4 regions of the Agrobacterium sp. DKPNP3 genome follow, and region 1 is predicted to be linked to each of the others. Evidence: riboswitches for the same ligand, from Rfam matches in the RefSeq annotation. Region 1 holds a riboswitch; each other region holds the start of a gene.

Evidence for each region. A riboswitch is a leader RNA that binds a small molecule or an ion and turns the genes downstream of it on or off. The one in region 1 is predicted to bind thiamine pyrophosphate.
Region 2: another riboswitch for thiamine pyrophosphate. It lies ahead of thiM (hydroxyethylthiazole kinase); the one in region 1 lies ahead of ACUTJJ_RS12140 (ABC transporter permease).
Region 3: another riboswitch for thiamine pyrophosphate. It lies ahead of thiC (phosphomethylpyrimidine synthase ThiC); the one in region 1 lies ahead of ACUTJJ_RS12140 (ABC transporter permease).
Region 4: another riboswitch for thiamine pyrophosphate. It lies ahead of thiB (thiamine ABC transporter substrate binding subunit); the one in region 1 lies ahead of ACUTJJ_RS12140 (ABC transporter permease).

Annotation. Positions count from the first base shown of each region.
Region 1 is NZ_JBQYSN010000036.1:21,265-29,398, reverse strand. Features, by position in the region: gene alr (alanine racemase) at 1-653, opposite strand, end outside; gene ACUTJJ_RS12165 (Lrp/AsnC family transcriptional regulator) at 781-1,239, shown strand; gene thiD (bifunctional hydroxymethylpyrimidine kinase/phosphomethylpyrimidine kinase) at 1,356-2,153, opposite strand; gene thiE (thiamine phosphate synthase) at 2,150-2,812, opposite strand; gene ACUTJJ_RS12150 (hydroxyethylthiazole kinase) at 2,799-3,539, opposite strand; gene ACUTJJ_RS12145 (ABC transporter substrate-binding protein) at 3,536-4,486, opposite strand; gene ACUTJJ_RS12140 (ABC transporter permease) at 4,483-5,268, opposite strand; TPP riboswitch at 5,393-5,495, opposite strand; gene ACUTJJ_RS12135 (TadE/TadG family type IV pilus assembly protein) at 5,679-7,001, shown strand; gene ACUTJJ_RS12130 (pilus assembly protein) at 7,141-8,134, shown strand, end outside.
Region 2 is NZ_JBQYSN010000013.1:31,169-39,302, reverse strand. Features, by position in the region: gene trbI (IncP-type conjugal transfer protein TrbI) at 1-503, shown strand, start outside; gene ACUTJJ_RS06040 (cupin domain-containing protein) at 528-869, opposite strand; gene ACUTJJ_RS06035 (citrate synthase family protein) at 1,160-2,368, opposite strand; gene ACUTJJ_RS06030 (CoA transferase) at 2,368-3,915, shown strand; gene ACUTJJ_RS06025 (SDR family NAD(P)-dependent oxidoreductase) at 3,912-4,682, shown strand; TPP riboswitch at 4,963-5,059, shown strand; gene thiM (hydroxyethylthiazole kinase) at 5,110-5,910, shown strand; gene thiE (thiamine phosphate synthase) at 5,907-6,542, shown strand; partial or broken gene ACUTJJ_RS06010 (bifunctional hydroxymethylpyrimidine kinase/phosphomethylpyrimidine kinase) at 6,590-6,788, shown strand; gene ACUTJJ_RS06005 (3-oxoacyl-ACP reductase) at 6,812-7,576, shown strand; gene ACUTJJ_RS06000 (alpha/beta fold hydrolase) at 7,683-8,134, opposite strand, start outside.
Region 3 is NZ_JBQYSN010000005.1:80,351-88,484, reverse strand. Features, by position in the region: gene thiO (glycine oxidase ThiO) at 1-836, opposite strand, end outside; gene thiC (phosphomethylpyrimidine synthase ThiC) at 837-2,660, opposite strand; TPP riboswitch at 2,756-2,867, opposite strand; gene ACUTJJ_RS02815 (acyl carrier protein) at 3,049-3,300, shown strand; gene ACUTJJ_RS02810 (acyl-CoA dehydrogenase family protein) at 3,300-4,481, shown strand; gene ACUTJJ_RS02805 (amino acid--[acyl-carrier-protein] ligase) at 4,486-5,394, shown strand; gene ACUTJJ_RS02800 (DUF1839 family protein) at 5,401-6,384, shown strand; gene ACUTJJ_RS02795 (beta-mannosidase) at 6,381-8,134, shown strand, end outside.
Region 4 is NZ_JBQYSN010000023.1:392-7,970, reverse strand. Features, by position in the region: gene ACUTJJ_RS09055 (thiamine diphosphokinase) at 1-218, shown strand, start outside; gene ACUTJJ_RS09050 (ABC-F family ATP-binding cassette domain-containing protein) at 223-2,049, shown strand; gene ACUTJJ_RS09045 (VOC family protein) at 2,132-2,524, shown strand; TPP riboswitch at 2,570-2,680, shown strand; gene thiB (thiamine ABC transporter substrate binding subunit) at 2,717-3,730, shown strand; gene thiP (thiamine/thiamine pyrophosphate ABC transporter permease ThiP) at 3,750-5,375, shown strand; gene ACUTJJ_RS09030 (thiamine ABC transporter ATP-binding protein) at 5,372-6,088, shown strand; gene ACUTJJ_RS09025 (M48 family metalloprotease) at 6,396-7,579, shown strand, end outside.

The DNA of each region.
Region 1 (8,134 bases):
TCATTGCCGAGAAAAATGCCGCCCGAATTGGAAAAACACACCAGTGTATCAGGAAAGGCGGTGGCGGCCTTGCGCATCACGGCGAGCTGCGCGGCATTCGAAGCATGATCCGGCTCGTCGGCACAGGCGAGATGGCTCATGACGAAGGCTGTATCAATTCCATCAAGTAGCTGCGGCTTGGCCGAGAGGATTTCTAGCTCTTCGGGGGAGAGCCCAAGGCGGCACATGCCGGTATCGATCTGCACGGCGGCGCTGAGCGTCTTACCGAGCTTTCTGGCATGGTCCGACCATTGGGCGATCTGTTCCAGCGAATTCAAAATCGGGGTGATGGCCATGGCGGCGCAGCAGGTTTCGTTGCCGGGCTGCAAACCATTGAGGACGAAAATCCGTGCTTCGGCCGAAAGCCGGAGCCTGAGGGCCAGCGCCTCGTTGATATGGGCGACGAAGAAATCGCGGCAACCCGCCTCGAACAAGGTCTGCGAGACGATATCCGCGCCGAGGCCATAGGCGTCGGCCTTCACGACGGCGGCCGTCCGCGATGCCGGTGCCATCGCCGCAAGGGTCAGATAGTTATCGCGCAATGCGCCCAGATCGATGGTTAGATGGCCGCTTGCACCACCGACGGCCTGCTGGCGGCTGATCTGCATGTCCATGGTCGTTCACCCTCGTTTTTATCCTCTGAAGGTATTGCAACGATTATCGAATTTCTTGGCGATTGTTCGAAGAAAATGCGATAAAGTATGAAATCACGCACTTTCCGTTGATCAATTGGAATTTTCTATGTCGTCCCTCGATGCGACCGACCGCCACATCATCCGCCTGCTTCGGCTGAATGCCCGCATCAGCAACGCAAAGCTTGCCGCCGAGGTCGGGCTTTCGCCGTCGGCGTGTTTACGCCGCGTCGATATTCTCGAGCGGGAAGGAATTATTCGCGGCTATACCGCCCTGACCAGCGGTCTTGCCGGCGGCGAGGTGATTTCGGTTATCGTGCAGATCACGCTCGACCGTCAGACGGAGGATTTCCTCAACCGTTTCGAGAATGCGGTACGACGTTATCCGGAAATCCGCGAATGTTATCTGATGACCGGCGGTTCGGATTATTTCCTGCGTTGCGAGGCGGAAAGCGCGGGGGATTTCGAGCGGATTCACAAGGAGATCCTGTCGAAACTGCCGGGGGTTTCGCGCATTCATTCGAGTTTTGCGATCCGGAATGTGCTGGCGACGCCGAAGGCGCGGTGATCAGGCGGAGTGTGCGGCTCCCCCCCCCTCCGTCCTGCCAGACATCTCCCCCTCAAGGGGGAGATCGACAAGCGGCTTGCTCACGGTGTCAATACCCCACAGTCAACGAATCGATGTCACCCCCACCACCGATAAAAATGATGCACCGGCCCCCGCCCATGTCCAACGGCAAGCCCCCTGCCGGCATGGAGCGCGCCGTTCAGATAATCCTTCGCAAGCCCGACCGCCTCCCGCAATTCATGTCCCATCGCAAGATGCGCCGTAATCGCCGCTGCCAGCGTACAGCCGGTGCCGTGGTCGTTTTTCGTGTCCACCCTTGGTGCAGAAAGCGCCCGCATGGTACCATCCGCGAACAGATAATCCGTGCTCTCAGGTCCATCGCCATGCCCGCCCTTAATAAGCACCGCCGTCGCGCCGGTTTTCAGGATCAGCTCGGCCTGGCGGGTAATCTCCTGCTCCGTTTTCGCAATCGGGGTTCCCGCCAGCAGCGCCGCTTCGGGTAGGTTCGGTGTGACGATCGTAGCGAGCGGTAAAAGCTCGCGCTGCAACGTCTCGATGGCATCTTCCTGCAGCAGCCGGTCGCCCGAAGTTGCCACCATGACGGGATCAAGCACCACCGGCTGTGACTGCTGCCGAAGCCGTTCAGCAATGGCCGCGATGGTTTCGATCCGCGAGACCATGCCGATTTTTACAGCGTTGACGTCGAGATCGGAAAAAACAGCATCCATCTGCGCGACGATGGTGACGACGGAGATATCCTCAACAGCCGTCACACCGCGTGTATTCTGGGCGGTAATGGCCGTGATGACACTTGCGGCGTAGGCGCCCAAGGCGGAGAAGGTCTTGATGTCGGCCTGGATGCCCGCGCCGCCGCCGCTATCGGAACCGGCGATGGTCAATGCGATGGATGTCATGGCTGTCTCGCTTTCAGCGCGGCGTCAATTGTTGAACGGAAGTCGCGCGCTGCACTCGCAATATCGGCCGCGCGAAAAATGGCGGAAATGACTGCAACACCGTCCGCCCCCGCGTCAACGACGGCCGGTACACGCGCAAGATCGATGCCGGCGATCGCACCGACAGGCATTTCAGGCCGCGACTCCCTCAAAAACGCGCGCAGCGTCGAAAAACCATCGACGCCCACCGGCTTGTCCGGATTGACTTTGGAGACTGTTTCAAACACGCCACCAATGCACGCGTAATCGACTGGCATGGAAGCCGCCCGTTCGGCGTCCGCGCGGTTCTTGACGGTAAGGCCAATGATCGCCTTTTCCCCCAGGATGCGTCGTGCAGTCTGCGCATCCATATCGTCTGCACCGAGATGAACCCCATCCGCGCCGGAGGCGAGCGCGACATCCACCCGATCGTTGATGACCAGAGGCACACCTGTACCGGCAATCGCCGCCTGAATGGCGCGGGCATTGTCGATCATGTCCCGGGTCGAACCATGCTTGTCGCGATATTGCAAAATCGTTGCCCCGTTGAGTGCTGCCGCCAGAGCAAGCTCCGGCAAAGGCGCAACATCGCCGAGGCTTGCGTCGACCAGCGCGTTTAGACGGTAATCAACCTTGTTCATTCTCTATCCTCGCGTGGTTGATGATGGCGTCACCGGAAATCTCGGAAAGCGCATCCAGAAAAGCCGGTTCGAAAGTGCCCGGGCCGCGCGCCTGTTTGGCGGCGAGTTCGGCGCAGACGCCTGTCACGGCAAGGGCAGAAGCCGCCGCCGCCAGCGCGTCTTTCTCCACCGCCATGAAGGCGGCGATGACACCGCCCGAGAGGCAACCCGTACCGGTGACCTTTGCCATCCAGGGGTGGCCGTTAACGATCCTCACGCTGCGCGTTGCATCGCCAAGATGATCCACAGGACCGGTCTCGATCCTGACGACGTTGGGGACGTCGCCGATCAGGGTCATTTCGGCGTGATTACCGCGTACAACGGTAGGGGAAAGCGCAATGAGTTCGCGCGCGAACGCCAGCCGCGAGGGCGAATAGTCGACATGCACGGGGTCGACGATCCACGGCTTGCCAGATGCATTTGCGATTTCGATCGCGATGCGAATGACCTTACGTCGCTCCGAATCCAGCGTGCCGAGGTTGACGGTCAACGCATCCGCCCTGGCAACGAAGCTTTCGATTTCCTCGAGTGAGGTCGTCATGGAGGGAATGCCGCCGACGACGGTGATGCCGTCGGCGGTGAATTTTTGCACCACGGTATTCATCAGGCAATGGACGCGTGGGCGCGTTTGCCGCACGCGGTCCAGAATTTCGGCGGCCTTTGCCGCTGTCGGGAAATCGCCGCTCATGGCTGTTGCAACTCCACGGCAATATCCTCCGCTGCGGGGGCCTGCTTGATCAGCTGCATCTGCTGCATGAAGGCGCCGAAACGGGTGTATCGGGTGCGGTCGAGTGCTGCCGGGCGCTTCGCAAAACGCGGCAGCGTGTCGAAAAAGGCCTGCTTGTTCAGCGCGTCATCAAGGTTCGGATAGGCCTTGATGAAGAGTTGCCAGGCCTCCTGCGGATGGTTGGTAATGTAGATCGCGGCCTGTTCGACAGCAGAAAGAAAACGCGGCAGGCGGCTGTCTTTGGTGAGGTCGCGATGAGTGACGAAGATCAGCTCGTCATAGGCAGGCACCCCGTTTTCTTCGGGAAAGAAAGATCGTCCTTCATGGCCCTCTAGCTTCATCTGAGTCAGTTCGAAATTGCGGAAACCGCCAAGCGTGGCGTCCACCTTGCCGGCGATCAGCGATGGCGAGAGTGAGAAATTGACATTGACGAGTTCGACATCGTCCTTCGTCAGCCCGTCTTTCTCCAGCATGCGCTTCAGCATCGCATCCTCGAACCCGGAAACGGAAAAACCGACCTTTTTGCCTTTCAGGTCCTTCAGGCTCTTGATCGGCCCATCGGCGAGAACCGTAACGGTGTTGAGCGGTGTTTCCACCAGCGTGCCGAAACGGACGAGCGGCAGGCCGGCTTCGTGGTCGAGATAAAGGTTCGGCTGGTAATGTACGCCGATATCGGCCTGTTTCGCCGAGACGAGGCGCGGCACTGCGGAGGGATCGGCTGGCGGCACCAGTTCCACTTCCAGCCCGGCCTCGGTGAACAGGCCGCGCTCCCTGGCTATCACCATCGGGGCATGATCAGGGTTAACGAACCATTCAAGCAACACAGTCAGCTTCTCGGCGGCCTCAGATTGCATGGGCGCAAGCACGCTTGCCGCGGCGATGGCGATGGAAAGAAGCGTTCGTTTCATGGTGCCGACAGTCTCCGGAAATATCTGAATGGAATGGTGTGTTCTGTTTCCTTGGCCCAGGGGGCCAGATTGGCTGTCGCCCGGTCGACGATCAGCCTGAGCAGCACGGCCATGACGGCCAGAATGAGCATGGCGGCGAACATGGTATCTGTCTGCATACGGGCATTGGACTGGATCATGACGAAACCAAGTCCCGCCGATGCGCCCACCCATTCGCCGATGACGGCGCCGAGCGGGGCGAGTGGTGCGGCGACCCTCAAGCCCGAAATCAGCGAGGGCACTGCCAGTGGCACGCGCAGCCGTGTGAGGATCTGCCAATGGCTCGCCTGTGTCAGCGAGGCGGCGTCGAGGATGGCGCGGTCCGTGCGGTTGAGGCCATCGGTGAAAGCCGAAGCGACGGGGAAGAAGATGATAACCGCGGTCATCACGACTTTCGAGGCCATGCCGAAGCCGAACCAAAGGACAAGGATGGGAGCGAGCACGAAGACCGGAAAGGCCTGTAAGACCAGAACCATGGGCCAGACAAGCCGCCCAAAGCGCGGGGTGGCCGCAATCGTGAAGGCAACGAGAATACCAGCGGCAACGCCTGCCGCGAGACCGAGCGCCATTTCGCCTGATGTCACCATGGCCTGGCCGAACAGGAAACCGGGCTGTCGCCAAAAGGCGGCGGCGACATCGGCGGGCGGTGGCAGAATATAACGCGGCGGCGCAAGCAGCCATGTTCCCGCCTGCCAGAGAAGCAGCAGAAGACCGACACCATTCAGCGCATGGGTGGCACGCATGAGCCGGTCCTCAGACGCAAACGCACCACGTGCGAAGGGAGGAAGTGTTCAGCGTCATCGTCGTCTCCAGATGTGACGATCACATAGATCAAGCATAGCGGAGAAGAGAATGGGCAGCCCCTTGAAGGCGCGACAGTTCCGTTCCTACGCCGGCATGACCCGGATCAGGTTCAAGGGTCCGGCTCGTCGCCATCTCAGCACCGTCAGGTGCTCCCCTCGGAAGAGCTTGTTTTGTAAGACATGATCTAAAAATGTCAACGGCTCCGCCGACAGATCATGGGTCTTCTATATATTACTTAAATATAGTTATTAGTAATATCGGATTTATTGGTAATTAGTTATATAGATAAACTATATCGCAACGACACTGAAATAAACCTCATCCGAATTCTGATAATTCGGAGCTGATCTTGAAAAACATCTGGCGGGACAAGTCTGGAAACTTTGCGATTCTGAGTGCTCTGCTGATCATACCGATCATCGGATCCGCCGGCGTTGCGCTGGATGTCGTTCGAGCCATGAGCGTGAAATCCGATCTTCAGATGGCAGCGGATTCTGCGGCTCTGGCCGTGGTTGCGGAAAGTTCAGCCAGTGCCGAGGCTGCACGGCGAATGGCCAGCAACGGCGTCGTTTCGGTTGGAAAGGAAGAGGCTGAAGCTTTTTTTCACAGCAATCAGCGGGGGAACCCGGAATATCGCCTATTGGAGCTCGATATACAGGTGAAGAAGAATAACACCGTGATCGAATCGTCATTGAGTTTTAAGGCTTCGCTTAATACAACGCTCTCCAGAGTCCTGGGAAAGGATTTCCTGACTGTCTCCGGCAACGCAACTGCCAAATATGAGACGGAAACCTATACCGACTTCTATCTGCTGCTCGACAACTCGCCTTCCATGGGCGTCGGCGCAACGCCCGCCGATGTGGCAACGATGAAAGCCGCCCTCGGTTGTCAGTTCGCCTGCCATGTCACGTTGGCGGACGGATCTTCCGATCCCAACAGCAGCTATTTCCGGCTCAAAAACAAGGATCCGCAGGCGAAGGGATACATCAACGCGACGACGCGCATCGACGTGGTTGCAAAGGCGACTGCGAGTTTGATGGACACAGCTCAGGACACGCGCAAAAAACCTGATCAGTATCGCATTGCTGTCTACACTTTCGGAAAGACAGCAGAGGATGCCTTTTTTAACAAGGACCTTCCGGAGATTGTCTCGCGTACCTCGGATTTGCAGGCGGCCAAAAAAAAGATCAGAGGAATTGAGTTGATGTCAGTTCCAGGCCACAATTATAAAAGCGACCAGCATACGAATTTCGACCGTGCACTGACGAGGATAATACCGAAGATGGGAACGTCGGGAAATGGCGCGAGTTCCGCTACACCTGAAAAAATCCTTTTCTTCGTGTCGGATGGCGTGGCCGATGCTGCAAAAGCCGCATGTACCAAGAAAAAGATTTGGAATGGACGCTGCCAGGAACCCATAGACACCAAGCTGTGCGACAACCTCAAAAAACAAGGCTTCCGTATTGCCGTGCTTTACACAACGTATCTGCCGCTTCCTGGTAATCAGCACTACGATAATTGGATCGCACCATTCGAAACGGAGATCGGCCCACGCATGCAAGCCTGCGCCTCCCCTGGCCTGTTTTTCGAAGTCAGCCCCTCGCAGGGTATCAGCGAGGCCATGTCGGCGCTTTTTAAGAAGGCGATCAGCTCGCCACGCCTGACCGGGTGATGACCAGCATAGCGGAAGGCTTATCGGATCGACATTTAGTTATTTAGGAAATTAGATTTATCGAAAATTAGTTATCCTTCGAAACTGCCTTTCAACGGTCTTTTTCTAAGTTCTGTCTCCAAACGCTTTGGGGGCAAACTTGAAAAATATCTGGCAGGACAGATCGGGTAATTTCGGAATTCTAACTGCTTTGCTTTTGGTGCCGCTCATCGGTACTGCTGGCGTTGCGCTGGATGTAACGCACAGCATGACCGTAAAATCCGACCTGCAGAGGGCGGCGGATGCGGCGGCTCTGGCGGTGGTCTCCGATAGCTCGTCAAGCGTTCACAAGGCAAAGGAGATGTCCGCAGATGGCGTCATTACGCTTGGCGGCGACGAAGGCGCCGCATTTTTCAGAAGCAATGAGCGAGCCAATCCCGACTATTCGCTTTTGTCTCTCGATATAGAGGTGACAAAAAACGGCAATGCGATTGTGTCTTCCGTCAACTTCAGGGCCTCTGTCGATACCACGCTTTCCAAGATACTGGGAAAAGATCTCTTCACGGTTTCTGGCTCTGCCACCGCCAAATATGAAACGGAAACCTACAGCGATTTTTACGTGCTTCTGGACAACACGCCGTCCATGGGTGTGGGCGCGACCCCGACCGATGTCGCCACCATGGTCGCAAATACGAGCGATAAATGCGCTTTCGCCTGTCACATCGTGAAGGACGGTGTGGTGGATACCAACAGCTATTACTACAAGGCAAAACGTCTCGGCGTGACCACGCGCATCAATGTGGTCGCAAAGGCGACAGCGAGCCTTATGGATACGGCGAAGTCCATGCGCAAAAGCAGCAATCAATATCGTATGGCGGTCTATTCCTTTGGAGAAAAAGCCGAAGATACGAAGCTACTTGAAGTCGTGCCACTGACATCGGATCTGGCGACGGCGAAGAAGAAAGCCGCCGAAGTTGACCTGATGTCTATCCCCAAGCAGGGATTCAACAACGACCAGCAGACGGATTTCGACCGGGCGCTGACCCAGATCGGGGACAAGATCGGTAACTCCGGCACAGGCGCGAGTTCGGCGAGTCCGGAGAAGATCGTCTTCTTCGTGACCGATGGCGTCGGCGATAGTTACAAGCCCTCGA
Region 2 (8,134 bases), on a different contig from region 1:
GTATCACCGCACAGGTCAGCCAGAATGTCTATGACAGCGCGACCGGGCATCGGCTGCTGATCCCGCAGGGCACGAAACTGTTCGGTCGCTATGACAGCAAAGTCTCATTCGGGCAGAGCAGGGTGCTCGTCGTCTGGTCCGATATCATCTTTCCGAACGGCTCGACATTGCAGATCGGCGGCATGGCCGGCGCGGATGCGGAAGGCTATGGTGGGTTCAAGGACAAGGTGAACAACCAATATCTGAAAACCTTCGGCTCAGCTGTTATGATTGCGCTCATCGGGACGGGCATTGATATGGCCGTGCCGCAGAGCTCAACGCTTGCCACGCAGGATACGGCATCTGACGCGGCACGGCGCAATTTTGCCGAGACTTTCGGACGCGTTGCGGACCGGACGATCCAGCGGAACATGGAGGTGCAGCCGACGCTGCAGATCCGGCCAGGCTACAAATTCAATGTCCTCGTCGATCAGGACATTGTTTTCCCGGGTCAGTACCATTGATAAGTAAACGCCCCAGTTACCACTTTATTCGAGATCAACACGATCGCCGCGCGTCGTGGGGCTGGAAATGACAAGAAAGTGTACATCTGCATCGCTATCGTTACGCGCCTGATGACGCCCCAAAGGAGGAATTTCGATACCGGACATACTTGGTATAGAATGGTAGGTTCCGTCGAGCTCCATAGTCAATTCTCCAGATAAAACGTAGAAGAATTGTCTGGCGACGTTGTGGTAGTGTCTTTTTTCAGCTGTAGCTGGCGGCATCCTCTCTTGGATAACCATCATTTCCGGGCGAGGCGAAAGGATCCAGCCATCGCACTCCGAGCCCCAATTGTAATGTTCTGCATTGTCAATATTTCGCTTCATCGTTCTCTCCCGAGAGGTTCCCTAAAGTCGCTCAGAAATCGCGACAAATCCGAGTTGGCACCAACTTCATCATGGCTACAGAAACGACGCCGATCTAGCGAGATCTCCACAATGGTGACAAGAGATAAGCTGGACGCCGCATCGCCTTGTCCTATAGTCCCGCTTTCCTATGTGTCGTCGGTAATCATTTACAATGATGTGCCAAATAGGGTGCTAAAGGATCTAAAGCCAAATTAGGTCAGCTTCAACTGTCCGCAAAGCTGGCGCTTACCCTTGCAGGTCTACGTTTCTTACCGAGGCACTCCATAATGGGGATCTACGTCAGATGGTATATGCCCCGTGTAAGCCGCGCGTGGCCGAATGATGTCGGGATTGCGTCGCTGTTCCAGACCATGTGCAATCCAGCCGATCGAGCGGCCCAAGGCAAACACGCCGAAAGCCGCACCGAGCGGTAACCGAAGGTGGCGCCGTAGGGCTACCAGCGCAAAATCTATGGAAGGTCGGGCCCCCGTTAAATCGTGTCCATGATGTATGAGTTCCTGGCAATCGCGGTCGAGGGGTGCCATGGACGCCAGTAGATCTGCCGCGCGAACATCTCCGGAAGGATACAATCGATGGCCGAAACCGGGAATGTCGTCGCCTCGTGCTAATCGCTGGCGTATCTTCGTACCCATTTCATCACCTACGACCTCGTCCCAAAGCGCTTCACCGCGAGCGGTGGTCGCCCCATGGCGGCCGCCCGTCAATGCGGCCAATCCCCCGATGATGCCGGCCCTCAGGCTTGCTCCGGTCGATACAACGCAACGCGCCGTGAAACTTGATGCGTTCAATTCATGGTCAGCACAAAGAACGAGGGCCCTGCGAATGAGGTCCGCCCCGCGGCTATCGATGCCCCAGACGTCTGCGCATTGCTGATGAAGTGGCTTTGCATTCGGCTCCGTGCCCAGCAAGCATCCAGCCAGGATGCGCACAAGATCAATACTACCTTCCGCCAGGCGTTGCTGCGATGTCTGCCACAGCGCAGTTCTGGCATCGTCACTTGCCAGCGTGAAGAGTGGCAACAGCACCTCTTCCGCACGCCGTCCCCGGAAGTTATCCATCACGACCAAAAGAGAACTGTCAGAAGAGGGCGCGGAACGGTCGAACGCAGAGATATCACATTGCCAGAGGTGAGCCGCCGCCTCTTCGACGCTGTGCGTACGGGCTATCTCCAATGCATCGAGGCCACGATAGTAAAGGCGCTCGTTCTCGATAAGGGTGATCGCCGACTCCAGAACAGGAAGGCCAAAACTCAGCGTTGCTTTCGCCACTTCCCTTGGCTTACGGCCCTTTTCCTTCCTGTCTCTGAGGCGCTCAACATCTGTGGCAAGATAGCGGCTTTCACGCTGGCCGGGCCCGTTTTCCGCGTGAAGCAAGCCTCGGCTGACATAGGCATAAAGTGTCTGCAGAGACACCCGCAAATAGGCTGCCGCCTCCCTGGAGGACATGTAACGAGGCATTGCAGACCCTCAAAGTTATATTGACAAGATTAATCAACGTTGACAATTATTCTAGCGTGGCGATGGATGCAATATCTTCCATTTGGGAGGCTGCCATGCCTGACAATTTTGCTTTTGGGCCAAACCCAACCTCAGATAAACCGTCTCCGAACAAGCTTCTACAAACGTCGTGGACGTCCATCGGGGGTGACCCCGATGAATTGAAACACATCAAATTTTCAGGAATTGGTGTGCTTCCGTCAGCGTTCCACGTCACCGAACTGGCAGCTGCAACGATCGGGGTTGCCAGTCTTGCGGTAGCGGAGTTGTCTGCTGTCGCATCGGGCGCTCTTCCGACGGTCGGGATCGACCGGCGACTTGCGTCCTATTGGTTTCTGACATCCCTCCGCCCGCAGGATTGGTCATTGCCACCGCAATGGGACCCGATCGCTGGTGATTATCAGGCCGCTGACGGCTGGATCCGGCTGCACACGAATGCGCCCCACCACCGCGACGTCGTCCTGTCCGTTCTCGGAACACCTATCGATAAAAGCTCAGTCGAGCAGGCTGTGGAGAAATGGAACGCGGCCGATCTTGAGGCCGCGATCGTCGAACGTGGTGGGTGTGCAGCATCAATGCGTACACAACAGGCATGGGCTGAACACCCGCAAGGGCTAGCCGTGAACGCCGAGCCACTGATACACCTTGCGTGGACAACTGCCGCCACCCCAGCGCACTGGACCCCGATGGCGGAACGCCCACTTCAGGGCATCCGCGTGCTTGATCTGACACGCATCCTCGCCGGTCCTGTTGCAACACGCTTCCTGGCAGCCTTTGGTGCCGATGTTTTGCGGATCGATCCCTTTGGATGGGAGGAGCCCGGGACGGTCCCAGAAGTTGTCCTTGGCAAACGCTGCGCGCGACTTGACCTGAAGACCGCAGAAGGGCGCGACCGACTTTCCCATTTGATCGCCGGGGCCGACGTGATCGTCCATGGCTACCGACCGGGGGCGCTGGCAGACCTCGGCTTCGATCCGGCACAGCGTCGGGCAATCAATCCCAACTTGATCGACGTCTGCCTTGACGCCTATGGCTGGACAGGTCCGTGGAAAGGACGACGCGGCTTCGACAGTCTCATTCAGATGAGTACCGGGATCGCCGATACTGGCATGCGTTTGATGGGTCGTGATCGCCCGACGCCGTTGCCCGGACAATCCATCGACCACGGGACAGGTTACTTGATGGCCGCCGCGGTAGTTCGAGGCCTGACCGAAAGACTGCGCACCGGGCGCGTCCTCGAAGCCCGCGCATCGCTGGCACGCACCGCACAATTGCTGGTGTCCGCTGGCCACCAATCCGCCGATACGACGGCGTTCTTGCCAGAACAGCAGGAAGACTTGTCGGATGCAATCGAGCGCACCGGTTGGGGACCGGCGCGGCGTTTGCGACCGCCTGCTGCAATTGATGGCGTCACAATGGGCTGGGATCTTCCCGCCCCGAAACTGGGATCATCGCCGCCGGTCTGGCTGAACACCAAATCGACCTCATCCACGGAGCTTACATCATGACCAAAACAGTTGTTATCAGCGGCGGCGGCAGCGGTATCGGTTTGGCGACGGCGCGATATTTTGCGGAACGCGGTGCGCAAGTGGCCATCATTGGCCGAAGGAAGTCCGTTTTGGAGGATGCCGCAGCTGCAATTGCGCGCGAGTTTCCGCAGGCACCGAATGTCTTGGTGATTGCGGGTGATCTTGGAAACGCGCCGGAGGTTGAGGCCATTAAAGCTGATCTATCGGACCGGCTTACGACCCTTGACGTGCTGGTCAACGCTGCGGGCGGTCACGTGCTGCGTCAATTTCCGGCTGAAACCTATGCTGACGGATTGGCGGGTGTGGCCCGCCGCTGGAACGACAATTTCCGCAACAACACGCTTGCCGCTGTCCTTCTCACAGAAGCTCTTTTGCCACAATTGCGGTCTCCGGGAGGACGCATCATTCTCCTGAGCTCGATCGCGGCCTATCGCGGCTCAGGAAATGGCTGCTACGGTGGTGCCAAGGCAGCCCTGCATCCTTACTGTTTCGATCTTGCCAAGTCGCTGGGCGGCAAAGGCATCACGGTCAACGCAATTGCGCCCGGCTATGTGTCCGAGACGGGCTTCTTTGGTACAGCTCTGTCTGATGCGCTGCATCAGGCCAAGATTGCCGAAACGATGAACGGCCGGGCCGGCATCCCCGCAGATATCGCTCATACGATTGGGTGGCTTGCCTCTGCTGAGGCTGCACATATCACTGGGCAGATCATTCAGGTCAACGGGGGCGCAGAGCGTGGACGCTAGCCTCGGTTTTCCACGACACATGAAGTCAACGCACTTAAATGCACAGCCTTGCACACAAGGATATGCTCGCTAACCTTGCAAAGAAATAGCGCAGGATTTTTCCTGAGGAGATCTAACCCGATCCTATTTATAGCTTCCTCGCTGGGAAATCCGAGTCGTCGGAATCATACTTCAATCATGAAGAAGCAACATAAACCAGCTTGCAATAACTCGCTGAGTCCCAGCCGGGCTGGCTGCTTTTTAAAGTGACAATCGTTCGGTTCTCTGCAACAACGAACACATTGAGAGACAGGGGCGTTCGTCGAAAGGCGGGCTGAGAAGTACCCTTGGAACCTGAACCAGATAATGCTGGCGGAGGGAGTCGCTCGGGATCTTCGCAGGCTTTTGCGTTCCGCTCCCGCGTCTTGCTCCGTTCGAAAGGAGCAACATGCAGCAGACCTCGCCCGGAAGCCTACTGACGGCGCTACGCGCCGATCCGCCGCTCGTCCAGAACATCACCAATTTCGTGGCAATGAACATCGCCGCCAATGTGCTGCTCGCCGCCGGGGCTTCTCCCGCCATGGTCCATGCCGAGGAAGAAGCGAGCGAGTTCGCAGGCATCGCCCGCGCATTGACTATCAACATCGGCACGCTGTCAGCAGGCTGGATGAAAGGCATGCGCAGCGCCGCAGATGCCGCCAACCGTGCTGGAAAGCCCTGGGTGCTCGATCCTGTGGCGCACTATGCGACGAGTTTCCGACGCCAGGCGGTCGATGCGCTACTGGCCCATCGCCCGACTATCATTCGCGGCAACGCTTCCGAGATCATTGCCTTGGCCGGTGGCACCAGTCGCGGGCAAGGCGTCGATAGCCGCGATCCGGTAGAGCAAGCGCAGTCCTCTGCCCGCATCCTCGCGAAAGCACACGGGGCGGTCGTCGCTGCCACTGGCGAGATCGATTTCGTTACCGATGGCGAGCGGGCCTTCGTTGTCGAAGGTGGGTCGCGTTTCATGCCTGCAGTCACGGCGCTGGGATGCTCACTCACCTGCCTCGTTGGTGCTTTAGCGGCGGTTTTCCCGACCGATCCGCTTGTGTCCTCTGTCGCGGCGCTCACCATCTTCGCAGTGGCAGGCGAAAACGCGGCGCGCCAAGCGGATGGCCCGGGCTCCTTTGCGTGGCGTTTCCTTGACGCGCTTTCCGCCCTTGATGGCCCGACGCTCGACAGACAGGCAAGGATTCGTGCGGCATGAAAAGCTTCGACCTCTCGCTCTATCTCGTTCTCGATCCTGATCTCTGCGCCGAAGTCGGCATGGTAGAGACGGCCCGCGCCGCGGTAGCCGGTGGCGCAACGATCGTGCAATTGCGCGACAAGCACGCCGACACGGCGGCGATAATCGAAACCGGCCACGCGCTGAAGGCAGCGCTGGCGGGCACCGGCGCATTACTCATAGTTAACGATGACGTCGAGGCGGCGATCACTATCCGCGCCGACGGTCTGCACATCGGTCAGGAGGACATGGATGCGCGCAGAGCCCGCAGACTGATCGGCCCTTCCATGATCCTTGGCCTCTCCGTCGAGACGGAAACGCTGTCTGCCGCAGTGGACGTCGATCTCGTCGACTACGCCGGCATCGGTCCTGTCTTCGGAACGCCGACCAAGCCTGATCACAAGCAGCCAATCGGCTTAGACGGATTGGCCAGGTTAATTTCAATATGCCCGGTCCCGTCGGTGGCGATCGGAGGCCTGAAAGCCGGGCATGTTGATGAGGTGTTTAGAGCGGGCGCCCAAGGGCTTGCAGTCGTTTCGGCCATATGTGGCAGGCCGGATCCACGCGCAGAGGCTGCGCTTATCGCGGAACGAATCAGAAAGGTCAAAGGGTGATATGCGACATTCTTTCGATCGCCGGCTCTGACCCATCCAGCACGGTCTGGTTCGAGGCAGCGAGAGTTCAGGCAGTTAATACGCGCGTCACTGGCTGCACCCTCTCCAGCGCGCTCGCCGTCGAACTCGCCAACGGGGGGGCAACTCAGCCAAGCGATGGCGGCTGCCAAAGCCTATGTCGCCAAGGTGGGTACGCTCCACATCGGTTCCGGCCATAGGCCGAGGCAACATTTTCATGCGCTATAGCGCAATCAGGAAGGATGAAAGGCATGACACTTGATATCAGTAAGCAGACGGTCATCGTAACCGGCGCCGGACGTGGCCTTGGCGCGGCGATTGCCGAAGCTCTCGCACGTGAAGGCGCAAAAGTGGCTATCAATTATCGCACCAGCCGAATGGAAGCCGAAGCGCTGGCGGACCGTCTCGGCGATCGAACACGCGCCTTCCAGGCCGATATTCGGGATACAGACGCCGTCAACCGATTGGTTGCCGAGGTGACTGATGGGTTCGGTGCACCAACAACGGTCGTGCACAATGCACTGACCGATTTCAGCTTCAATGGAGATGCGCGGCCTAAGCTCAGCGATCTCTTATGGCAGGACATGGCGGGGCAACTCGATACCGCCCTAAAGGGCGCGCTTAACCTGATACAGGCGGTGCGAGCCGGCATGGCAGCATCTGGCTTTGGTCGAATCGTGACGATTGGCACGAACTTATTCCAGAATCCTGTTGTCCCCTACCACGATTACACCGCCGCTAAAGCCGCGCTCCTTTCGCTCACCCGCACCGCCGCGGCCGAACTCGGGCCAGACGGTATCACAGTAAACATGGTCTCTGGTGGTCTGCTTCGGACGACAACAGCGAGCAGTGCGACTCCAGAGGAAGTGTTCGACCTGGTCGCAGCCAGCACGCCGCTGCGCCGTGTTACCACGCCGGAAGAGGCGGCAGATGCCGTGCTATTTTTTGTCAGTCCGTGGGGGAGGGCCGTGACGGGCCAAAACCTCATTGTCGATGGTGGCCTTGTGTTCGGCTGAAGCAAGGCAAAGGGCCAGCGGAGCAAAAGTCGACCGCGGACCGGCGATAGCAATCGAGTTACGGGCGGTTAGCACTGGCACCCAAATTTGAAATTACGCATGTTTTTTAGTGCGATAATTTGGAAAGCCACTCCAAGATAGTTGCTGTCAGCAACCTCGGAGCTTCCAGTGGCACCATGTGGCCCGCTCCCTCGATGACGGCAAGCGTGGACCCTGGTATTCCTCGGTGAAGCTCGATTGCTTCCGCTCTTGATCGGAGTCTATCCTGCTCACCAGCGATTACGAGGCAAGGACATTTTAGCTTTGCTAGTTCGCCGCGCTCATCATGTCGGACGAGAAGCGACTGCCGCTCAAAGGCAGCATAACCGATGCGCCGGCTCATTGCTTGGATCAATGAGACAAGGTCATCGCGACCTGTATTATCGGGATGCAGCGACGAGTTTATCGCTGCTCTGCTTAGGCCTTTAAAGGTCTCAGGTGCGTTATGCTGCGTAATAGGTTCTTTTCGATTTACTCGCAGGTCGCCATCCCCGCGTGACGAGGTTGCGATCAAAATCA
Region 3 (8,134 bases), on a different contig from region 1:
TTGTCGGGATAGGCGGGACGCACGCCCGTGCCGGTCTCGATGATGCCCGCTTCCGCAAAGGCCGGATGCACGGCATAGGCGGCATTGAGACATTCCATCATCGAGCGGGCCGAAATGGCGCCCGCATCCTCCGTCTCGATCATCGTCGCACCCACCATGAAACGCCCCGGCTCGCGCGGCACGATGTAAAGCGGAATGCGCGGATGCAGCAGGCGGACGGGACGGGAAAGCGAAACCTCCGACGTGGCGAGGTAGAGCATCTCTCCCCGCACGCCGCGAAGGCTGGGAATTTCTCCCACTGCCGCAGATCCGGTGCAATCCACCACTCGGTCGAACCGCTGTTCATCCACCGAAACGCCCATATGAAACAGCACCCCCATTCCGCAAAGCTGCTCGTAGAGTGACTGCAGTGCAAGGCGCGGATCGAGATGCCCCTCATCCGCAAAGTAGAGCCCTGATCGGAAGCGACCGGCAAGATCGGGCTCCAGATCGGCGATTTCGGCCTCATTCACCGAGCGATAGCCGCTCGTCCTGGATGCGAAACGAGAAAGCTCCGCTTTGTCACGAGCGGGCGCGATGACCAGCGTTCCGTTGCGAACCACCAGACCGGGTGTCGCGTCATCCCACCAGCCAAGCGAGGCCTTGCCCAGCGTCAGAACCCGTTCTTCCGCGCTTTCGCGCTCACACCAGGGCGCCAGCATGCCGCCCGCATAAAACGACGCCCCGCGAAAAGGCGCGGCAGCGCGCTCAGACACCGCGACAACAACGCCCCTCCGCGCCAGTTCGAAGGCCGCCGTCAAACCGGCGACCCCCGTTCCCTTGACGAGAACACGCATTTACTCGGCGCTCGCGGGAGTCGGAAGCGGCATGTAAAGCTCGCCGCCTTCCTTGAAACGTGCGGCCATGGCCTCCAGCCCCTCCTTCTGCGCCTCAGCGCGGATATCGTGGGAAATCCGCATCGAGCAGAATTTCGGTCCGCACATGGAGCAGAAATGCGCGACCTTATGCGCTTCCTTCGGCAAGGTCTCATCATGGAAGGACCGCGCCGTATCGGGATCGAGCGACAGGTTGAACTGATCCTCCCAGCGGAACTCAAACCTTGCGCGCGACAGCGCGTCGTCCCGCACCTGTGCGGCGGGATGGCCCTTGGCGAGATCGGCGGCGTGGGCGGCGATCTTATAGGTGATGACACCGACCTTCACGTCGTTACGATCGGGCAGGCCAAGATGTTCCTTCGGCGTAACATAGCAGAGCATCGCGGTACCGAACCAGCCGATCATCGCCGCGCCGATGCCGGATGTGATGTGATCGTAACCCGGCGCAATGTCCGTGGTCAGCGGTCCCAGCGTATAGAAGGGCGCCTCACCGCAGGTCTTCAGCTGTTTGTCCATATTCTCCTTGATCTTGTGCATCGGTACATGGCCGGGGCCTTCGATCATCACCTGGCAATCCTTGGCCCAGGCGACCTGCGTCAACTCGCCCAGCGTTTCCAGCTCGGCGAACTGCGCAGCGTCATTGGCGTCGGCGATCGAGCCGGGACGCAGGCCATCGCCCAGTGAGAAGGAGACATCGTAAGCCCGGCAGATGTCGCAAATCTCCTCGAAATGCTCATAGAGGAAGCTTTCCTTGTGGTGATGCAGACACCACTTGGCCATGATAGAGCCGCCGCGCGAAACGATGCCGGTGACACGGTTAACGGTCAGCGGAATGTAGTGCAGCCGCACGCCGGCATGGATGGTGAAGTAATCCACGCCCTGCTCCGCCTGCTCGATCAGCGTATCGCGGAACACCTCCCAGGTGAGATCCTCGGCAATGCCGTTGACCTTCTCCAGCGCCTGATAAAGCGGCACGGTTCCGATCGGCACCGGCGAATTGCGGATGATCCATTCGCGGATATTGTGAATGTTGCGGCCAGTCGACAGGTCCATGACGGTATCCGCACCCCAGCGGATTGCCCACACCATCTTCTCAACCTCTTCCGCCATGGAGGAGGTGACGGCGGAATTGCCGATATTGGCGTTGATCTTGACGAGAAAATTGCGGCCGATGATCATCGGCTCAAGTTCCGGGTGATTGATGTTGGCAGGGATAATGGCACGGCCGGCCGCCACTTCCTGACGCACGAATTCCGCCGTGACATAATCAGGAATATGCGCGCCGAAACTCTCGCCGTCACGAGCGAGCTTCTCCTTCGCTGCCTCACGCCCGAGATTTTCGCGAATGGCGATGAATTCCATTTCCGGCGTGATAATGCCGGCCCTGGCATAGGCAAGTTGCGTCACCGCCTTGCCCTCGGTCGCTCTCAGCGGCCGATGACGCACGGCAAATTCAGGCGTCAGGCGCTCGCCAGTAGCAAAACCGTTGTCCTCCGGCTTGACGTGCCTTCCCTCATAAGCCTCGACATCGCCGCGGGCGACGATCCACTCGTGACGCAGACGCGGCAGACCCTTTTCGATCAGGACAGGATGGGAGGGATCGGTATAGGGACCCGAGGAATCATAGACAGTGACCGGCGGTTCGCCGGCCGTCGGGTGCGCGGCGATTTCGCGCATCGGCACGCGGATTTGCGGATGCAAAATGCCCGGCTTGTGGATTTTCGTGGAAGCGGCATGCGGCCCGGTTGTGACGGAGAGAGGGATGGTCTTGGCAGCGATATTCATCTTGAGGCTCCAAAGTTTGACAGTGGAGACCCAGTTCGAGCCGGAATGATGGAAAATACCTGGGTGCCGACACGAAACGCCATGCGCCCGCCCGCCTTCAGGTCTTTGCACCGTCCCTACGCCAGTATGAACTGGATCAGGTTCAACGGGTCACTGCGCATGAAAGCAGAATCTCAGCCCCTTGACGGGACACCCCTGGTGAATGGCGACAGGAAAAAACACCCCCGGCCTTTTGTCAAGACCACGATCCGCGCTTGGCAAAGATGCCCAAATGGCGCATTCTTCCGTTAGTTGCAATTAACCTATTGGCTTAGGCGAATATTATCGTTTGCGTCGTAACGATAAGCACAAACCATCCTGATGTGAGATTCATGGGAGATACGTCTGAATGAACGCGACTATACGTGAAATACTGGCGAAATTCGGCCAGCTTCCAAGCCCCGTCGATACGATTGCAGATGACGCCGATCTTTACGCGGCTGGCCTTTCTTCCTTTGCTTCCGTGCAATTGATGCTGGGAATAGAAGAGGCATTCGACATCGAGTTTCCGGATAACCTGCTGAACCGCAAGTCATTTGCCAGCATCAAGGCCATTGAAGACACCGTTAAGCTCATTCTGGATGGTAAAGAGGCAGCCTGATGAACGTGACCGTCGCGCCGCAGGATAACACGCTGTCCGCGCGCGCGGGCCGTGTCGCAATCGTAGCCGCCAAGCATGCGGATGACGTCGATGTTGCCGGTCGGTTTCCACAGGAAGCCATCGACGCATTGCGTGCAGAGCGCTTGCTCGGCATCCAGATACCCTCTCCTCTCGGCGGCGAAGGCGCGAGCCTTCAGGAGATCGCCAATATCTGCGCCCGGCTCGGCCAGGCCTGTTCAGCGACGGCGATGATCTTCGCCATGCACCACATCAAACTTTCCAGTCTTGTGGAACACGGGGTGGACAGCGCCTGGCACACCGGCTTCATGCGCCGGGTGGCCGGTGAGCAACTGCTGCTCGCCTCGGCCACCACTGAAGGCGGCATCGGCGGCAACCTGCGCAATTCGATCTGCGCGATTGAAGTCGAAGGCGACAGCTGCCAGCTGGAAAAGGATGCGACCGTTATCTCCTATGGCAGCAATGCCGACGCGATCCTCATCACCTCGCGCGCCCACAAGGATGCAGCGCCCGCCGATCAGGTGATGACCGTCTTCCTGAAAAACCAGTACACGCTCGAAAAGACCCACACCTGGGATACGCTCGGCATGCGCGGCACCTGTTCGGACGGCTTCCTGTTTCGCGGGCAAGCGCCGGCAGCGCAGATTTTCCCGAAGCCCTTCGCGGAAATCGCTGCACAATCCATGCTTGCAAGTTCGCATCTGCTGTGGAGCGCCGTCTGGTACGGTATTGCCTCCGACGCGGTGCTGCGCGCCCAGTCCTTCGTCAGGGCCGCAGCCCGCAAGTCGCCCGGCACCGCCCCTCCCGGCGCTATTCGCCTTGCGGAGGTTTCCAGCAAGCTGCAGGTGGTGAAGTCCAACGTCATCGCTGGCGTCAAGGCCTATGAGGACACCAAGAGCGACCCGGAAAAGCTGATGTCCATGGCTTTTGCCGTCGCCATGAACAACGTGAAAATCTGCTCTTCGGAAACCATTCTTGAAATCATCGATCACGCCATGCTGGTCTGCGGCATCATGGGCTACAAGAACGGCACGCCCTATAGCCTTGGCCGACACCTGCGCGACGCGCATTCCGCACGCCTGATGATTTCCAATGACCGGATTCTCGGCAATTCCGCCAACCTCCTGCTGGTTCACAAGCAGGACACGAGCCTTTTGGGATAAGACCATGGACATGCAAACATCGTTCCTCGATCGACTGTTCGAAGAAGGCCTGCTGATTGAAACGGGTGTGGATGGTCTTTATGGCCGCAGTGGCCAGTTTGAGGACGTCATTGCCGCATTCGAGCGGCTGATCGACCGAACCGGTGGTGCCGACGGTGCCGAGGCCATCCGTTTTCCGCCCGGCATCAACCGCGCTTACTTCGAAAAAAGCGGTTACATGAAGAGCTTCCCGCAGCTTGCCGGCACGGTCCATTCCTTCTGCGGCTGCGAACTGGATCATGTCAGCCTGCTGAAAACCATGGATGAGGGAGGCGATTGGACCAAGGACCAGAAAGCAACCGACATCGTGCTGACGCCAGCAGCCTGCTATCCGCTTTACCCGACAATCGCCAAGCGCGGCGCGCTTCCCGCCGGCGGCGGTCTCTATGACATCCAGTCCTATTGCTTCCGCCACGAGCCCTCCAGAGACCCCGCGCGCCAGCAGCTTTTCCGCATGCGCGAATATGTTTGCATGGGCACCGAGGCGAACGTCACCGAATTCCGCCAGACCTGGATGGATCGCGGCGTGGAGATGATGAAAGCGGTCGGCCTTGAGGTCACCATCGATATTGCCAACGATCCCTTCTTCGGCCGCGCCGGCAAGATGCTCGCCAACAACCAGCGCGACCAGAACCTGAAATTCGAACTGCTGATCCCCGTGACATCAACGACCAACCCGACGGCCTGCATGAGCTTCAATTACCATCAGGATGCCTTCGGCCAGAAATGGGGCCTCAATCTCGCAAACGGCGAGGTCGCGCATACTGCCTGCGTCGGCTTCGGGCTTGAGCGCATCGCGCTTGCACTGTTTGCCCATCACGGCCTGGACGTGAAGGCATGGCCTGCGCCTGTCCGGGAAACGCTCTGGGGCTGATCATTCATGCGGCAGATTTTTCCCGGTCTCGATCCAAAAAACTATGTGCAGCATCCACTCCATTCCTCCGAGAGAATGTGGCCGGAGACCAATTGCTACATCGATTTGTGGATCGAGGTGCTGGCCTCGAAGGGCTTGGCCCCGGAAGCCATGTTCGGGTTCACCCTGACGCAGGATTTCGAAGGCGACCAGTTCACCTTTTTCAAGGTGCCGTTGGAGGATCTGGAGGCGCTTTATGGCGTCCGCGCCACCGAGCTTGCGATCTTCGACACAGTGGAAAACCACATCGAGGCGCAACTGGAACGCGGCCGCATCTGCCTCATCGAGATGGACAGCTTCTACATGCCCGACACCCATGGAGTGGGCTACCGGAAAGAACACGGCAAGACCACCATCGCCATCAACCGGCTTGATCTCGACAAGCGGGAGCTGGACTATTTCCACAATGCCGGCTTCTTCCACCTCTCTGGCGAAGACTTCGACGGGTTGTTCCAGCATCATCTCACGGAGACGGACCCGCCCTTCCTGCCCTATACGGAATTTGCCAAATTCGCGGACAATAATCCTTCGCCGGCGCATAGTCGAAAGACTGCCCAACGGCTGCTGAATTTTCATTTCACAAGGCGGCCCTCGACCAATCCGGTAAGGGCATTCGCAAAGGTATTTCCGACCCAGGTTGAAAAGGTCGCCGACCGGCCTTTCGGTTTTTTCCACAAATATGCCTTCAACACGCTGCGCCAGCTTGGCGCCAATTTCGAATTGTTGGCAAGCCATCTCGAGTGGCTGGATAAGGACGACTATGCAGCAGCGAGGGACCACGCCCTGCGCATAGCCGAAGTCGCCAAGACCGTGCAGTTCCAGCTCGCGCGCGCCGTCACGCGCCGCAAGTTCGATGCGCTGGCTTCAGTGCTCGATCCGGCCGCCGATGCCTGGGATGGCCTGATGGAATGCCTTGGCAAAAAACTGACCGATGCCAGCGAGGCAGCGTGAGGATTTACCTGCCGGGCGAAAGCGAAGAGCTGCTGAGCGAGGGCTGGACGCTGACGCTGACATCGGCCGATGCCTTTGAGACCCCATCCGATATTCCCGCCTCGATCGAAGGCCTTCATGTCTCCGTTCCAGGGACCGTGGCGCAAGCCTTGGAAACGGCCGGAAAATTCGACCGCCTTGCTCCACATCCCCTCAATGACAGGGATGCCTGGTATCGGCTGACGATGATTTCAGGCGCCCGTGAACGGGCCACCCTGCGCTTCGATGGTCTTTCCACCATCGCTGAAATCTTCCTGAACGGTGAGTTGATTGCCGCTGGCCAAAGCATGTTCGAAAGGCTGGAAGTGCCCGTCGAACTGACAGGCGCCGACGAGCTTGCGATCTGCTTCCGGGCGCTTGCCCCACGGCTCGAGAAAACCGGTCCCCGCGCCCGCTGGCGGCCGCAGATGATGAATAGCCAAGGGTTGCGGCTGGTCCGCACCACCGCGCTGGGTTACATGCCTGGCTGGTGCCCGGAAATCCACGCCGCCGGTCCGTGGCGGCCCATCAGCCTGATACGGCAGAACGCCGTACTCTCATCGCTCCAGTCTTCGCTCCAGGGCGATGGAACGGGAATTATCCGCATCACACTGCAAACGCAACGCCCGATAGAAACGGCAAAGCTCGTCTGCGCCGGTTGCAGCGTCGATCTCTCTGCGGACGAAAGCGGCAAACTTTCGGGGGAACTGCGGCTGCCAGAGGTCGAACGTTGGTGGCCGCACACTCACACCCAACCGGCTTTGCATGACGTTATTGTCGAGCTGGATGGCGCACAACATCATCTCGGCCGAACCGGTTTCCGGCAGATCGAAGTCGATCGGGGCGAAGACGGCAATGGTTTTGGCCTGAAGGTGAACGGTCAACCCATCTTCTGCCGAGGCGCGGTCTGGACGACGGCCGATATTGTACGCCTCCCCGGCACGAAGCAGGATTACGAGCCCTGGCTCAGGAAAGCAGCCGAGGCAGGCATGAACATGATCCGCATCGGCGGAACCATGGCCTATGAGACGCCGGAATTTTTTGCGCTTTGCGACGAACTCGGCATCATGGTCTGGCAGGATGCGATGCTCGCCAATTTCGACTATCCGGCAAAAGACGAGAGCCTGCGCCAGCATATCGTCACGGAAATCGCGCAGTTCCTGGAAGCCACCGCACTTTCCCCATCGCTTGCCGTTTTCTGCGGCGGCAGTGAAATATATCAGCAGGGCGCGATGCTCGGCCTGCCGGAACAGATATGGAAGGGAATGCTGACCGAGGACGTGCTGCCAAGCCTCCTCGCAGAAAAACGGCCGGACGCAGCCTATGTTGCAAACTCGCCCTCCGGCGGTGCATTGCCTTTCTTCCCCAATGCGGGCGTTGGCCACTATTACGGCGTCGGCGCATATTGCCGGCCGCTGGAAGATGCCCGCCGGGCAAATCTGCGCTTTGCCGGCGAATGTCTCGCCTTCTCCAACATCCCTGAACAGCAGACGTTGGACAGATATCTTCCCGGCGTCGCCGTGCATGATCCACGGTGGAAGGCCCGCACACCGCGCGACCGTGGCGCCTCCTGGGATTTCGAGGATGTCCGCGATCACTATCTGAAGCTGCTTTATGACGTTGAACCTGATGTCCTGCGCCGCGAAGACGGCGGCCTTTATCTCGACATGTCCCGGGCCGCGACGGCAGAGGTCATGGAGGCGACTTTCGCCGAATGGCGGCGCAGCGGTTC
Region 4 (7,579 bases), on a different contig from region 1:
TCGATCTGCCGCCCGCTTCGCTGTTCTCTGTTGCCGGCTTTACGGCCCTTGAGGGGCTCGATATCGGCAATGTGCGCTATCCGCTGGACGATTTTGCGCTTGCTTTCGGCTCTTCCCGCACTATTTCCAATGTCGCGAATGGCGGGCTCGTGCATTTCTCGCTGAAAAGCGGAAAAGCCATCGTGCTTGCCCGCCCCTATGATCTGACCGGAGCCTGATGCCTTGGCACCCCCAATTCTGAAACTCGATGACATCAAGCTGACCTTCGGCGTGACCCCGCTGCTCGACGGCGCCAATCTTCAGGTAGAGCCGGGCGACCGCATCTGCCTTGTCGGACGCAATGGCTCGGGCAAGTCCACGCTGATGAAGATTGCCGCGGGTCTCGTCGAGGCGCAGTCGGGCGAGGTGTTCCGGCATCCGGCCGCGACGATCCGTTATCTCGAACAGGCCCCGGACTTTGCCGGTTACGATACGGTTCAGGCCTATGCCGAAGCGGGGCTCGGGCCCGGCGACGATCCCTATCGCGTCACCTATCTTCTCGAACATCTTGGCCTCACCGGACAGGAAAATCCGGAGAGCCTTTCCGGCGGCGAGGCCCGCCGGGCGGCCCTGGCCCGCGTCATGGCGCCGGAACCCGATATTCTGATGCTGGACGAGCCAACCAACCATCTGGACCTGCCGACCATCGAATGGTTGGAAAGCGAGTTGCAGCAGACACGCAGTGCGCTGGTGCTGATTTCGCACGACCGTCGCTTTCTCGAAAAGGTCTCGACTTCCACCGTCTGGCTCGATCGCGGCCAGTCGCGCCGCCTCAACCGTGGCTTTGCCCATTTCGAGGAATGGCGCGACAAGGTGTTGGAAGAAGAAGAGCTGGAGCAGCACAAGCTCGGCAAGGCCATCGAGCGCGAAGAACACTGGATGCGCTACGGTGTGACCGCAAGGCGAAAGCGCAACATGCGTCGCGTCGGCGAGCTTCAGGCAATGCGCGCGGAATATCGCGGCCATAAGGGGCCGCAGGGCTCCGTCCAGGCAACCGTGACGGAGGGTCGAGAGTCCGGCAAGCTCGTCATCGAGGCCGACAGCATCACCAAGGCCTATGGCGAGCGCGTCATCGTCGCGCCGTTTTCGCTGCGTGTCCATCGCGGTGACTGCATCGGTTTCGTGGGCCCCAACGGTGCCGGCAAGACGACGCTCCTGAAGATGCTCACGGGCCAGCTCGAGCCGGATAGCGGCACGGTGAAGCTCGGCACCAATCTGGAGATCGCGACGCTCGACCAGAAGCGCGAGGATCTCAACCCGAACGATACGCTCGCGCATTATCTGACCGATGGCCGCGGGGAAAACCTGCTCGTTAACGGCGAGTTGAAGCATGTGACGGGGTACATGAAAGATTTCCTGTTCCAGCCGGAACAGGCCCGCACGCCCATTCGCAACCTGTCCGGTGGCGAACGCGCGCGCCTCATTCTCGCGCGTATTCTGGCGCGGCCGACCAACCTTCTGATCCTCGACGAGCCCACCAACGATCTCGATATCGAAACGCTCGACCTCCTGCAGGAAATCGTTGCCGGCTTCTCCGGCACGGTCATCCTCGTCAGCCACGACCGCGATTTTCTCGACCGCACCGTGACCTCCACGATCGCGCCTGTTAATCCCGACCAGCCTGACGGGCGCTGGATCGAATATGCCGGCGGCTATTCTGACATGATGGCGCAGCGCAAGGGTGCTGCGGACGAAAAGCGCAAGGCGGAGAAGCAGGAAAAGGCGAAAGCGTCATCTTCCGCCTCGGCATCGCAGGAGCCTGCAAAGACGAAGGGTAAACTCTCCTTCAAGCAGAAATTCGCGCTCGAAAATCTGCCGAAGGAGATTGAGAAGACCCAGGAAGAGATCGCAAAACGGGAACAGCGTATGGCTGACCCGGAACTCTTTGCCAAGGACCAGACGACCTTCAACAAACTGGCGCAGGAAATGGAAAAGCTGCGTGACAAGCTGGAGGCCATGGAAGAGGAATGGCTGGAGCTTGAGATGCTGCGCGAGGAGCTGGAGGGCTGATGCAGCGTAACTGGTCCATCCGCGCTTTGACACACAGGCGGAATTGACGTTCTATGCCCGCTCTTCATGGAGGAGGTCTGAAATGCGCATGATTTTCGTCAACCTGCCGGTCAAGAGCATCGAAGTATCGAGAAACTTCTTCACGGCACTCGGTTTCAGCTTCAATCCGGAATATTCCGACGACCGCACGCTCTGCATGATCGTAGAAGAGAACATCTTCGTGATGCTTCTTCAGGAAGAGCGTTTTCGCGATTTCATCAACGGTGAGATTGCCGACGCCAAAAGCAGCACCGAGGTGTTAACCTGTCTTTCCGCCGGCAGCCGCGAGGAAATCGACCGGATGATCGCAACGGCCCTCGCGTCTGGTGGCAACGGCTGGAAGCCGGTTCAGGACCACGGCTTCATGTATGCCGGCAGCTTCCAGGATCCCGACGGGCATGTCTGGGAACTCGTGCATATGACGCAGCAGGGCTGAGACGAGCCATCTTGCCAAGATAAGGCGAGGGGACTACACCATCATCTTGATCTAACGGGGTGTCTTGTGCGCTTTTGTGCAGAAGGCTGAGAGGCTTGCCAACCCGAAGAACCTGATCCGGTTCATACCGGCGGAGGGATTAGACGGCTTTTGGACAGGCGGCTATTTCCCTTTTTGTTTGAGGAGATGCCCGTGCGCCGTCGTTTTTTTCCGAATTCTGTCATCGTCGCTTTGCTGCTTCTGCTCGGTTTTGCTGAGGCGCAGGACAAACAAGAGCTCACTGTTTATACCTATGAAAGCTTTGTTTCGGAGTGGGGTCCAGGCCCTAAAGTGAAGGAAGCTTTTGAGACGGTCTGCAACTGCACGGTCAATTTCGTCGGTGTGGCGGATGGTGTCGCGCTGCTCAACCGGTTAAAGCTCGAAGGCACTGGGTCCAAAGCCGATGTCGTGGTTGGTCTCGACACAAATCTCATCGCGGAAGCCAAACAGACCGGGCTTTTTGATGTCAGCGGAATTGACGCCTCGGCTGCCAAGGTGCCGGGCGGTTACAAGGACGATGTCTTTGTGCCTTATGACTATGGTCACTTCGCCGTCATCTACGACACGCAGACCGTCAAGATACCGCCGGCAAGCCTGAAAGAGCTGGTGGAAGGGGATCCTTCGCAAAAAATCGTCATTCAGGACCCCCGCACCTCCACGCCGGGGCTTGGGCTGCTGCTGTGGGTAAAGTCCGTCTATGGCGACAAGGCCCCTGAAGCCTGGGCGAAGCTTAAAAAGCGCATTTTGACCGTCACGCCGGGCTGGTCAGAATCCTATGGCCTATTCACCAAGGGTGAGGTGCCGATGGTGCTGTCCTACACGACCTCTCCTGCCTATCACATGGTTGCTGAAAAAACTGATCGGTACCAAGCCGCGCCGTTCTCTGAAGGTCACTACATCCAGATAGAGGTTTCCGGCCTTCTCAAAAATGCGCCGCACAAGGAGCTGGCAAAGCAGTTCCTTGCGTTCACGCTCACGCCGGGCTTTCAGGATGCCATTCCCGAAAACAACTGGATGATGCCGGCCGCGGCCACCTCCAAGCCGCTGCCGGAGGCGTTTTCAAAGCTTGTGGTGCCGCAGAAGACATTTCTGATGGATCCGGAAGAGGTGGCGAAGAACCGCAAAGTGTGGATCGACGAATGGCTTGCCGCCATGAGCATGAACTGAGCAAGAGGCACGCTTCCGCATGATGTTGCGTCGGGATTATCGACGGTCGATCATCCTCGGAACGGCGGCTTTTGCCGCCGTTTTCCTGTTCATGGCGCTCGCTGTCGCAGCCCTTTTTACCTTCGATGCGGGAGGATCGGCCGCCGGGGTGATGGATCCCTATACGCTGCGTATCCTGCGTTTCACACTATATCAGGCAACGCTCTCTACGGTTTTTTCCATTGTCTTGGGGCTGCCGGTAGCGCTGGCGCTTGGCCGACGCCGGGCCTTTCCCGGGCGGATCTGGGTGATCAGGCTGATGGCGGTGCCGATGGGGCTGCCTGTCATCGTCGGCGCCTTCGGCATTATCACCATCTGGGGCAGGCAGGGGTTGTTGAACACCGTCCTGACGTCCGCCGGCCTTGACGAGCCGTTCAGCATTTACGGTCTTTCCGGCATCCTCATCGCCCATGTGTTCTTTAATCTTCCGCTTTCGATCCGGCTGATGCTGGCGACGCTGGAGCGGATTCCGGGCGAATATTGGCGCATGGCGGCAAGTCTCGGCATGGGGCCGGTTTCGACTTTCCGTTTTATCGAATGGCCAGCGGTCGCTCGGGTCATGCCCGGCATCGCCGGCCTCGTTTTCATGTTGTGCGCGACCAGCTTCACGCTCGTGCTGCTGCTGGGCGGCGGACCGGCCGCCACCACACTTGAGGTGGCGATCTATCAGGCCCTGCGGTTCGATTTCGATCCGCAGCGGGCGATCGCGCTGTCTGTCTTGCAAATTGCGCTCACCGCCATTCTCCTTGGCCTTCTTGCGCTCCTTCCTTCCGCTGAGGCCGAGATTCCGTCGCTTGGCCGGCCCCTTCGCCGGTTCGACGGCCGGGGCATTGGTGTCCATCTATGGGATGGTGGGGCTATCACTCTTGCCGTTCTCTTCATTAGCCTGCCGCTTATCGCCATCGCCGTCTCGGGACTGAGTTCCGACCTGCCGCGCCTTCTGTCCGCGCCAATTTTCCGGCGGGCGGCGATGACCAGCCTTGCAATCGCCATGCTTTCGGCGACGTTCGTCATCGTCTGCTGCGTGGCGATCATCGGCGCGCGTCAGGCGATAGGCTTGAGGCGGCGGGTGTGGCGGCCCCTGCGCGCCCTGTCGGCCATGTTTGGTGCCGGGTCTTCGCTCGTGCTGCTGGTGCCACCGGTCGTGTTGGGCAGCGGGTGGTTTTTGCTGTTGCGCGGTATTGGCGATGCCACCTTTCAGGCGCCCTTTCTCGTGGCGCTCATCAACGTGCTGATGGCTTTGCCGCTTGCCATGCGGGTGCTGGAGCCAGCCTTTGCCAGTCATTTCCTGCGCACTGGTCGGCTTTCTGCCAGTCTTGGCCTTGAGGGCGTGAGGCGATTAAGGATTGCCGATCTGCCGGTCCTGTGGCGACCGCTCGCCATGGCGTTCTCCTTCGCCATGGCTCTGTCGCTGGGTGATCTCGGCGCGGTCGCGCTGTTCGGTTCGGAGGATTTTGTAACATTGCCCTGGCTGGTCTATAGCAGCATGGGCAGCTACCGGACAAACGACGCGGCCGGTTATGCCTTCCTTCTCGGGGTCGTCTGCCTGCTGCTGGCCGCGGGCGGCGTCTCACGACAATCCCAATCCGCAAGGGCCAACATATGACGGAGAAAGATTTCGCAGTGAAGCTGGAGGAGGTCAGGCTGCGACTCGGAACGCAGGATTTCCGGCTGGACTGCACCTTCCCGCAAGGGCAAATCATTGCGGTCGTCGGCGCATCGGGTTCAGGCAAATCGACGCTTCTCAATCTCGTCGCCGGTTTCGAGGAACCCGATTCCGGTCGCGTGATGATCGATGGGCGTGATGCAACAGGCCTTGATCCTTCCGAACGACCGGTCTCATCGATCTTTCAGGACAACAATCTCTTCGCCCATCTCGATATCTTCACCAATGTTGCTTTGGGTGTGAGCCCTGGATTGCGACTGCGACCGGAAGACCGGCAACGGATCGAGGTGGCACTGGCAAGGGTCGGTTTCACCGGGTTCGACAAACGCCTGCCGGGCACGCTTTCCGGCGGAGAGAGGCAGAGAGCGGCGCTGGCGCGCGCACTGGTGAGGAAAAAGCCGGTCATGCTGCTTGATGAGCCTTTTGCGGCCCTCGATCCGGGCCTGCGGGCCGGCATGACGTCGCTCCTGCTCGACTTGCATCATGAAACAAAAAACACAGTGATTATTGTCACGCACCATCCCGAAGACATCAAAAAGCTGGCGCAGAAGGTGGTTTTTCTTGATCAAGGCCGCGTTGTCTATACGGGGTCGACCCAAGATTTCTTTGTCACACAAAATGTGAAGGCGGTTGACAGTTTCCTGAACGGGTGACCGCCTTATTTTCGACGCGTGCCGCTGGCAATCGCTTCGGGTGACTTCAATGACGCGAATTTGCACTTGCCAGTTTCTAGTTGTTGCCCGAGAAAAGATGGGAAGTATTGGGTTCTTCAGGAATATTCCGCACTGGATGGATCGTTTTTACCGTTTTGGCATTCATCGCCCTTTGGGGCGAATCTGTTATTCTGGTCTGCAATTAACGGATGATCAGGAACGTTAGGGGCAGGCAGAGAGAATGAGAAATAGCATGACTGCACAGGGGGGGCTCATTTCCCGGTCAGGACGTCGCCGTTCCGGGAGAATGGTTGCTGCCTGTTCCGCGTTGGCGGCGTCCGCGGTGTTGCTATCATCCTGCCAGTCCCTGTTCAGTCCTGCCTACCAATCCACCTTGCGTCCTTCGGACAATCCGCAGACCGTGGAACAGGTTCAGAAGAACGATCCTCGTGCCCAGATGGGCGCGCGTGAGCATCCGCGCATCGTGGCGAGCTACGGTGGCGAATATCGCGATGCGAAGACGGAGCGGCTTGTCGCCCGCATTGCGGGGGCGCTGACGGCCGTCTCGGAGAATCCGCAGCAGTCTTACCGCATTACCATCTTGAACTCGCCAGCCATCAACGCTTTTGCGCTGCCGGGTGGGTATCTCTACGTGACGCGCGGGCTTCTTGCGCTTGCCAACGATGCATCTGAAGTGGCAGCCGTGCTTTCGCATGAAATGGGCCACGTCACCGCCAATCATGGCATCGAACGCCAACGCCGCGAAGAGGCGGAGGTCATTGCCAGCCGCGTCGTCGCCGAGGTGCTTTCGAGCGATCTCGCCGGCAAGCAGGCTCTGGCGCGCGGTAAGCTGCGGCTCGCGGCGTTTTCCCGTCAGCAGGAATTGCAGGCGGACGTCATCGGCGTGCGCATGCTTGGCGAGGCGGGTTACGACCCCTTTGCTTCGCCTCGGTTCCTGGATTCCATGGCGGCCTATGCGCGGTTTTCCTCGGCCGACCCTGAAAACGATCAGAGCCTCGATTTCCTTTCCAGCCACCCCAACACGCCGCAGCGCATCGAGCTTGCACGCCGCCATGCGCGCGCCTTCGGCCAGGAAGGCCAGGTCGGGGATCGTGGCCGCGACTGGTTCCTCGATGGCATAGACGGCCTGCTCTACGGCGACAGTCCGCAGGAAGGTTATGTCCGCGGCCAGACATTCCTGCACGGCACGCTCGGCATTCGTTTCGATGTGCCGGAAGGTTTCGTCATCGACAACAAAGTCGAGGCCGTGCTGGCGACGGGTCCGGGTGACGTGGCAATCCGCTTTGACGGCGTGGCGGACCCGAAGCAGACGAGCCTTGGCAACTACCTGACCAGCGGCTGGGTTGCCGGCCTGCTGCCCGAGACCGTCAGGGAAACGCAGATCAATGGCCTCGAGGCGGCAACGGCCCGCGCAAGTGCCGATAAATGGGATTTTGACGTAACCGTCATTCGCGTCGGCGACCAGATATT